One region of the Pseudoalteromonas sp. Z1A2 genome, then DNA from elsewhere that is predicted to be linked to it. Evidence: predicted binding sites of a transcription regulator. Region 1 holds the regulator's gene; the other holds the start of a gene.
What was found. The regulator sigma-54, encoded in region 1, starts transcription at its own class of promoters, with help from an activator protein. The targets are predictions, from matches to a motif close to GTTGGCACGNNNNTNGNNT.
Positions count from the first base shown of each region.

Region 2: a site for sigma-54 is predicted at 990-1,008, ahead of flgJ (flagellar assembly peptidoglycan hydrolase FlgJ). Genes of this name have one in related genera too.

Region 1 is NZ_WTKX01000011.1:36,124-41,105, reverse strand. It holds gene GQR47_RS09580 (KpsF/GutQ family sugar-phosphate isomerase) at 1-159, shown strand, start outside; gene kdsC (3-deoxy-manno-octulosonate-8-phosphatase KdsC) at 160-711, shown strand; gene lptC (LPS export ABC transporter periplasmic protein LptC) at 708-1,262, shown strand; gene lptA (lipopolysaccharide transport periplasmic protein LptA) at 1,252-1,797, shown strand; gene lptB (LPS export ABC transporter ATP-binding protein) at 1,794-2,519, shown strand; gene GQR47_RS09555 (RNA polymerase factor sigma-54) at 2,589-4,088, shown strand; gene hpf (ribosome hibernation promoting factor) at 4,115-4,402, shown strand; gene ptsN (PTS IIA-like nitrogen regulatory protein PtsN) at 4,407-4,859, shown strand; gene rapZ (RNase adapter RapZ) at 4,878-4,982, shown strand, end outside.
Region 2 is NZ_WTKX01000003.1:88,172-93,153, forward strand. It holds gene flgJ (flagellar assembly peptidoglycan hydrolase FlgJ) at 1-953, opposite strand, end outside; gene GQR47_RS03315 (flagellar basal body P-ring protein FlgI) at 1,119-2,213, opposite strand; gene flgH (flagellar basal body L-ring protein FlgH) at 2,225-2,908, opposite strand; gene flgG (flagellar basal-body rod protein FlgG) at 2,925-3,713, opposite strand; gene GQR47_RS03330 (flagellar basal body rod protein FlgF) at 3,735-4,478, opposite strand; gene flgE (flagellar hook protein FlgE) at 4,636-4,982, opposite strand, start outside.

The DNA.
Region 1 (4,982 bases):
ACTAAGTCATGCACTACAGCTACGCAAGATATTTTAGCCGCTGAAGCGCTCAATATTATGGAACGTAAACGTATAAATGGCCTAATCGTCGTCAATGAGAAAAACCAACCTATTGGCGCATTAAATATGCAAGACCTATTAAAAGCAGGAGTGTTATAAATGCAATTTGAAGAACTCTATCAACCGCTGAGCGATGATGCAAAAGCACGCGCTAAAAAAGTAAAACTACTTATATGCGATATTGATGGTGTATTTTCTGATGGCCGTATTTACCTTGGCAATCAAGGTGAAGAGCTAAAAGCATTTAATACAAAAGATGGTTTTGGCATTAAAGCACTTATAAACAGTGGCTTTGAAGTAGCTGTTATTACTGGTCGTCATTCACAGATAGTACAACAACGTATGAGCAGCTTAACCGTACAGCATATTTATCAAGGCCAAGAAAATAAGCTCATTGCCTATCAAGAATTAAAAGATAAACTCAACCTTAGCGATGAACAAATTGCTTATATTGGTGATGACGGTCCTGACATGCCTGTTATGGAGTTAGTAGGCTTTGCCGTTGCAGTAAATGATGCCCACCCGCTTATTAAGCGTTTGTCACATTATGTAACGCAAATGCCTGGCGGTTTTGGTGCTGTGAGAGAACTCACCGATTTGCTCATGCTTGAAAATGGTAAAGCATTGACTACACAAGGCACTAGTTCATGAATGCAGCGCGCATAATATTAAGCGTTTTATTCATTAGCTGTATGGTTTGGCTTTGGTACCCTTATTTTACACAAACAAATATTGTGCCTCAGGCTGAGCCTGAAGTTGTTGCTAAGCCTGATTACATAGCTATTGAGCTCAAACAGACAGCCTATGATGAGCAAGGTAAAATTAGCCACAAAGTCACTGCGGCTAAAATGGAGCTATACCAGCAATTAGGTTTCACGTTTTTCGAAAAACCCATTTTTACTTTATATAACGAACAACAAACGTGGCAAATAAATGCAGACGAAGCAACATTATACGAAGATAAACAATTAATTTTAGAAGGTAATGTGGTTGCCAAAAATTTAACCGATAACGTCATGATAGACAAAATCAATGCTGATAATATTCAGGTTGATATAAAGTTATTAACAATGCGTTCGGAGCAACCCGTCATTATCACTGGACCCAATTTAAAAATCACCGGTAAAGGCCTAGAAGCCGACTTAAAAACCGAAGTGATAAAACTAATTAACCATACGCGAACCATATATTATGACCAATAAAATATTAAAATCACTGATAATTCCTACACTTATACTAGCGTTTAATAGTAGTGCTGCAGAACAAAACACGCAACCTGCTGCCAATCAAATTTCAATAAGTGCCGACAAGCAAGAAGGTCAATTAAAAGCTAATGTGGGTATTTTTGAGAAAAACGTTGAGATTATTCACGGTAATCGCCGCATTACAGCCGATCGCCTAGAAGTACACAAACGTGATGAACTTGGTGATAATAAACAATTATTAATTGCCACAGGTAGCCCTGCGCACTTTGAAGAAAAGCAATCAGACGGCACGACTATGAGCGCCAGTGCTGACGAAGTACGTTATGATGTATCTAAGCGTTTTTTAACGCTTGTTGGTAATGCACAAGTATCGCAAGCCGGACAAAAAATAAATGCTAAAAGCATTACCTACGACATAGAGCAGCAGCTCATCAGTGCCGAAAAAGATGAAAACTCAACTGACCGCGTTCACACAATTTTAGTACCGATCGAAACTAAAAAAAGTAAAAAAGGCGATAAAGGTCAACCATGAGCACATTAAAAGCAGAACTATTGGCAAAAAGCTATAAAGGTCGTGAAGTTGTAAAAAACGTCGGCCTTGAAGTACAAGCTGGCAGTATAGTTGGCTTACTTGGCCCTAACGGTGCTGGTAAAACAACGACTTTTTATATGATTGTAGGGCTTGTTCCTAGCGACAAAGGTAAAATATCTATTGATGATAACGATATTACTCTTTTACCTATGCATAGTCGTGCTAGATTAGGCATAGGCTACTTACCACAAGAGTCATCGATTTTTAGAAAGCTGACTGTTTATCAAAACTTAATGGCCATTTTAGAAACACGCAAAGAACTAAATAAACAAGCCAGAGAAGACACGCTCAATAACTTATTAGATGAATTTAGCATACAACACATTCGTGATAGCCAAGGTATGGCATTATCGGGTGGAGAACGTCGTCGTGTAGAAATAGCACGAGCGCTGGCAGCAGATCCTAAATTTATACTACTGGATGAACCGTTTGCCGGTGTTGACCCTATTTCGGTATTAGATATAAAGAAAATAATAGAACATCTTAAAAATCGTGGGATTGGTGTATTAATTACCGACCATAACGTAAGAGAGACCCTTGATGTTTGTGAAAAAGCCTACATTGTTTCTCATGGGGAGCTGATTGCATCAGGTACTCCAGAACACGTATTAAATGATAAAACAGTACGCGATGTTTACTTAGGCGAGCAATTTAGGCTGTAACATTTACGCCATGTCTTTAAGCATCTGCTAGTATTAATTATAACAACATAAAAGGATTGTTAGAGATACATGAGGCAATCACTACAGCTGCGCATGGGCCAGCAACTTACAATGACTCCACAGTTGCAACAAGCTATTCGTTTGTTGCAACTCAGTACATTGGATCTCCAGCAAGAAATACAAGAAGCTCTCGACAGTAATCCACTATTAGAGGTTGAAGAGGCAGACTATTCCGAAGACGCTGCTGGTAAAAACGAGCAAAAAGCTGATACCGATGACATAACTGTTAGCGCATCTGCTGATGATGCTCCGAGCGAATACGAACAAGATACTGGTGAAGCACTTGCAAAAGACACGCTAAGTGACGACATGGCTATGGATGTTAGTTGGGATGAGTACATGAGTGCCGCTCCTGCAGCCTCATCAGGTCCAATGCCTGAAGATGAATCTATATACCAAGGCGCCTCTACTGAAACGCTCCATGAGTATTTAATGTGGCAATTACAACTAACGCCATTTAGCCCTACCGATGAAGCCATCGCTATTGCGATTGTAGAAGCCGTCGATGATTCAGGTATTTTAACACTAAGCTGCGAAGAAATTTTAGAAAGCTTTAATCAAGAAAACGAAGATGATAACGAAGTCGAACTTGATGAAATTGAAGCGGTATTAAAACGCATCCAACTGTTTGATCCTGTTGGTATTGCTGCACGTAGTTTACAAGAGTGTTTGTGTATTCAGCTTAATCAATTTGATAAAGAAACACCTTACATTAATGAAACGAAAATGATTTTAACCGAGCATATTGATCTATTAGCAGCTCGCGACTATCGTACATTAATGAAAAAAACTAAGCTCAAAGAAGAAGAGCTTAAAGAAGTAATGACACTAATACATACTCTCAACCCAAAACCTGCAGATACTATAGTAAGGGAAGAATCTGAGTATGTTATTCCTGATGTGTCAGTTAAAAAAATTAAAGGCCGCTGGGTTGTCGAATTAAACCCAGATAGCATGCCTAAAATTCGTGTTAATAGCCAATACGCGGCAATGTCTCGCACTGTAAAATCAAGTGGCGACAGCCAGTTTATTCGCTCACATTTACAAGAAGCTAAATGGTTTATTAAAAGCTTAGAAAGTAGAAACGACACGCTATTAAAAGTTACTAATTGTATTGTTAAGCAACAACAAGGCTTTTTTGAACATGGCCCTGAAGCCATGAAACCAATGGTTTTAAATGATGTCGCTGAAATGGTAGAAATGCACGAATCGACAATTTCGCGCGTAACTACTCAAAAGTACATGCATACACCCCGTGGTATATTTGAGCTTAAATACTTTTTCTCAAGCCATGTAAGTACTGAAAACGGTGGTGAATGTTCATCTACAGCAATACGTGCGCTTATCCGAAAATTAATCGCAGCAGAAAACTCAGCAAAACCATTGAGTGATAGCAAAATAGCGGATATATTGGCTGAGCAAGGAATTAAAGTAGCAAGACGTACAATCGCAAAATACCGCGAATCTCTTGCTATTCCACCGTCAAATCAGCGTAAAAGTCTGATTTAAGACGCTAAACTAAGAGGGTAATGCTTATGCAACTAAACTTAACTGGTCGTCACGTAGAATTAACCGATTCACTAAGAGACTATATTAATACTAAATTTGCGAAGCTTGAAAGACACTCTGATCATATAAATAATGTTCATGTCATTCTCGATGTAGAAAAATTAAATCAAAAAGCAGAAGCCACAATACACGTAAGCGGTGCTGAGCTATTTGCCTCTACAGAACATCAAGATATGTATGCCGCTATTGACTCGTTGATCGACAAGCTCGATCGCCAAGTAATCAAACACAAAGAGAAGCTTGCTCGACACTAATATGATGAAATTAAGTTCACTTATATGCCAGGACTGCAGCAAAGCTGCGGTCCTTTTTAATAGCAAAAAAAGAATTTTAGAGTTCATTAGCGAACTTGCTCACGACAAACTTCCGTATTTACCGCAACAAGATATTCTTAATGCTTTAATGAGCAGAGAGAAATTAGGTAGTACAGGTATAGGGCGTGGCATTGCTATTCCTCATGGAAGAATGAGCGGTGCAGAAGAGCCTTTGGCTTTAGTGCTCGTTAGCGAAACTCCAATAAACTTTGATGCAATCGATAATCGCCCTGTTGATATTTTTGTCGCACTCATCGTACCAGATGGCGATAACCAGCAGCACTTAAAGACTCTAGCAACCATTGCTGATAAACTAAACAACAAAGATTTTTGTAAACAGTTACGCAGTGCAAAATCTGATACTGAGCTTTACCAAGTTATTGTCGATCAATCATAGTTTTATAAAGGGTGTTAAATGGAGTTAATTATCATAAGCGGCCGTTCTGGTTCTGGAAAGTCGGTTGCTTTGCGCGTTGTAGAAGATTTAGGTTATTATTGCGTTGATAATATTCCAGTAAAC
Region 2 (4,982 bases), on a different contig from region 1:
TGTTTTATTTTGTTGGCATAATTTGGATCGGTTGCATAACCTGCTTTTTGTAATGAATCTAAAAAGTCATTTGGTTTTGCTGTATTTTGTAATGCTTCTTTGTAGCGTGGGTTTTGCGTTAAAAAATCAACGAAGTCGTTCACGCTATCTTTAATTGAGTCGTAGGCTCTAAAGCTGGCTTGTTTTTTAACGGGTGTGCCTTGTTCAAACTCAAGCGTTACTTTGCTTGCTTTATCGCCTTCCCAGCTTTTATCTGACTTAATATTAAATAAGTTATTTGAGCTGCCACCGTCACTTTTATCAATAATGTGTTTACCCCAACCGGTTTCAAGTGCCGCTTGTGCAACCATTACTGCAGGGTTTAAACCAATTTTTTGCGCTGCAGTTTTAGCGTGTTCCCACACTGAACTTACAAACTCTTCTGCATTTTTAAATGTTGGGCTATCAGCTTTAGACTCTGCAGTATTAACTTTAGGCTCAGCAATATCGGCTTTAGTACTCTTAACTATAAGATCGGGTTGCTTATTTTTTTGCTCATGAGGAAGAGCGGAACCGACTTGCGTATCGCTAAAAATATCGTTGGTTGTTCTAAGCACCGAGCCTGGCATAAAGTTTTTAGACTCAGGCGATAACTGCTGAACAATTAAATCGGCAAGGCCTAACGAGCCATTTGATGAAAGCTCTGTTGAAAGTTGCTGATCGTGCATTTCTTCAAAAAACTTTACGCCACTTGAGTTAAATGGGCTGTCTTTGTCTTCAAATGCTTCGTTAGCTTTGCGCATTCCTTTGAGCAACATTTGCGTAAAAATAGCTTCAAATTGTGCGGCCGCTTTTTTGAGCGCAGCTTTAGAGGCATCAGTTGATGCATCGCCACTCGTTAAGGCTTCTTTACGAAGTGAATCTAAGTTGCCTAAATCAAAAAAGTTTTGTTTATCGAGGTGATTAGTTTCCATCGGCTTTTTGACACAAAATGAATAATGCAGTTAAAAATGCAAAAATTGAGCCACTACCGATAAAACAAGGAAGATAAAAATAATAAACTTAAGTTGCTGTAAATAAAAAGCCCTAATTTCAAAAATATAGGGCTTAAGTAATACGTTATTTATTGGCTTGCTTTTTTAAATAACAACCAACTGTCCGTTAATTGCGCCGGCTTCTTTTAGCGCTTCTAAAATAGCCATTAAGTCGCCAGGCGCTGCGCCAACTTCGTTAATTGCGCGAACTAAATCGTCAAGGCTTACACCTGGATTAAATACAAAGGCACGAGAGTCGTCTTGGTTTACATCAATAATACTTTGCTGCGTGACAACTGTATCACCGTTTGCTAGCGGATTTGGTTGTGACACGTTTTGTTGTTCTGCAATTGTTACTGTTAAGCCACCGTGAGTTATAGCCGCAGGCTGAAGCTTAACGTTTTTGCCAATGACAATTGTACCGGTGCGCGAGTTAACTATAATTTTAGCGGCCATGTCAGCTGGTTTAAATTCTAAGTTTTCGAGTGTTGATAAGTACGATACACGCTGGGATGCATCGCGTGGTGCTATAACACGAATAGAAACAGAATCTATTGCTTGTGCGCTATTTGGGCCAACTAAGTCATTAATTGTTTTTTCTAGGCGTTTTGCCGTTGTAAAGTCTGGGCGGTTTAAATTAAAAGTAATGTAATCGCCTTGCATAAATGGGCTTTCCACGGCGCGCTCAACTGTAGCGCCATTTGGTATACGGCCAACTGTAGGGGTGTTAATTACAACTCTACTGCCATCAAGGCCTTGTGCGCCTAAGCCACCGACAATTAAACTACCTTGTGCAATTGCATACACGTTACCATCTACACCTTTTAAAAAAGTTTGTAGTAAAGTACCGCCACGTAAACTGCCTGCACTACCAATAGAAGAAACCGTTATATCTATTGTTTGCCCGGGTTTTCTAAATGCGGGTAATTCAGCATGCACAGCAACAGCGGCAACATTTTTAATTTTAGGACTTTGAGTTGAAGGTAGCGTAATACCAAAGCTGTTCAACATGCCTCTAAAACTTTGTTGTGTGTATGAGTTTTGCTCGCCAGTGCCCGGTAAACCAACCACTAAGCCATAACCGACTAATTGGTTAGAGCGTACGCCTTCAACCATAGACACATCTTTTATGCGCTCAGCACTGGCAGTAAACTGCCAACCTAATAACACAACTAAACATAAAGCTTTAAGGCTATTCATGTTGTTACCCTCTAAAATGGAAACAGCGAACTGCTAAAGAAACGTGTAAGCCAACCAGGACTTTGCGCCTCTTGCGTTTGCCCTTTACCTGAGTATTGAATACGTGCATTAGCAATACGATTTGATTCAACCGTATTATCGGCGCTTACGTCTTGAGGGCGTACTAGCCCTTCTAAACGAATAAACTCTTCACCGGTATTAAGCGTTAGCCATTTTTCGCCGCGTATAACTAAATTACCGTTAGGTAAAACGCGCATTACATTAACCGAAATATCGCCCACTAAGCTGTTTGACTGGTTTGATTTTGAATCACCCGTAAACGACGAATCACTACCAATACCAAACTGGATACTATCGCCACCTATATTTACAGGTAGACCACCTAAGCCAATCACTGGGTCTAAGCTTGCGTCAGTTTCTTTGTCTGTTTCTGTTTTAGCGGCCTTTGTTGCTTGAGTAGACTCTTGCAATTTAACCGTAATTATATCGCCAGTACGTAGCGCTTTTTTATCAGAATATAAGTCGTTTGATGTATGAGTATTAAACAGTGAACCTGTGGCTACCAGCGGCTCTAAAATAGGCTCGGGGTACATAGGTGCGTAGTAAGGGTCGTCCTGCACTACCTCACTATTTTGCGTAGACATACAGCCACTTAAAAATAATGTGCCCGCTGCAAATAAAATAATATTACGCATAATTCCCCCTATTCTATTAAAGCTGTTGATTGATATAACTCATCATTTCGTCAACGGCCGAAATTACTTTTGAGTTCATTTCGTAAATACGCTGAGTTTCTATTAGATTTACCAGCTCTTCAGTCACATTTACGTTAGATGTTTCGAGTGAGCCTTGAATAATACTACCTAACCCTTCAACACCAGGATTACCTTGTACAGGTGCACCACTTACAGCGGTTTCGGTATAAAGGTTTTGGCCAATTGGCTCAAGACCCGATGGATTAATAAAGTCACTAATAGTCAGCTGACCAATGACAACGTTATCGGCTTGGCCTGCAACACGTACAGATACTTCGCCGTCTTGCGAAACCGTAATTGATTGCGCGTCATCTGGTACATTCATTTCTGGCTGAATAACGTAACCTGCGCCCGATGTCACAATTCGTCCATCGCCATCGGTAGTAAACTGACCATTGCGCGAGTAAGCAATATTGCCATCTGGTTGCAGTACTTCAAAAAAACCTTCGCCAGAAATCATCCAATCTAGTGAGTTTTCGGTGGTCAACATGTTGCCTTGCGTAAACTCTTTTTGGTTAGCTACAACTTTAGCACCCGCACCTAACATTAAGCCCGACGGCATTTCGGTATCTTGCGATGAACGACCACCTGGTTGATTAATATTTTGATAAAGTAAATCTTCAAATATAGCGCGGCTTTTTTTGTAACCTACGGTACTGGCATTCGCTAAATTATTTGAGATAACCGATATATCGGTTTGTTGAGCGTCTAGCCCCGTTTTACTGATCCACAATGCTGGATTCATAATCGTGTCCTCACTTTAAAGTTAAACTATGCGTAATAACTGATCTTGACGCTCGTCAATTTCTTCAGCTGTTTTCATTAATTTCACTTGTAATTCAAATTGGCGCTGGTGGCTTATCATGTCGACCATTTCGTGAACCGGATTCACATTCGACATTTCAAGCGAACCACTTAAAACTTTTACATTGGCAGAGGTATCTACTGTTACATTTGCTTTTGGTCTAAATAAACCGTCGTTACCTTTTTCGAGCTGTGAGCTATTTGCTTCAACAACTCTAAGCGTGTCGATTTCTTCTAAAAAGTTAGCAGGAGCGCCTTGTGGTCGAACTTGAATAGCGCCATCTTGGCTAAACCCTATTTTTTCGACTGGGACGGGTAAAATAACAGGTCCCCCTTCGCCAATAACTTGACGACCGTGGCTGGTTACGAGCATGCCTTGAGCAGTAATGTTTAACGTACCCACTTTTGTGTAAGCTTCATTACCGGAGGCATCTTGCACAGCAAGCCATGCGTTATCGCTCATTGCGATATCTAAGTCTCGCCCGGTTTGAACAATGCCACCCGATACCATGTTTGAACCCGGACGCTCTTGCATTGAAAATACACGTGTAGGCAAACCTTCGCCAAACGCTTGCATAGAACGCGCCTGGGCAAAGTCAGCTTTAAATCCTGTTGTATTTGCATTCGCCAAATTATTGGCTTTAAGCGCAAGCCCTTGTAGGCTTTGCTTAGCGCCGGAGGCCGCAATGTAGACCATTTTGTCCATAGTATCGACTCACATAAAAAATCTCTGAACTTACAAATGCAAAATAGGTGCCAGATTAAATTTGACGCAACACTGAGAGGTATTTAGAAGGGCTTACAAAGAGGACTTATAAAAAAGGCTGCAAAAATGCAGCCTAATATATTTAATGGGGTTTAGCTTATCGAATCTGCAAAATACTTTGCTGAATAGTTGAATTAACTTCAAGCGCACGTGAGTTTGCTTGGTAATTACGCTGTGCAGTAATTAAGTCTACAAGCTCGTTTGTAAGATTAGTATTTGATTGCTCAAGCGCTGATGAGTTAATTCCACCAAACGTACCCGAACCGGCTTCACCCGCTACAGGTTCACCTGAATCAATACTTTGCTTCCAGCTTGTATCACCCACTTGTGATAACCCTTGTGAGTTAGGAAAACGCACCATAGCCACTTGCCCTAGGAATGTTGAGTCACCGTTACTGTAAGAAGCGACAATTTTACCGTCTGTTCCTATATCAATTCCGGCTA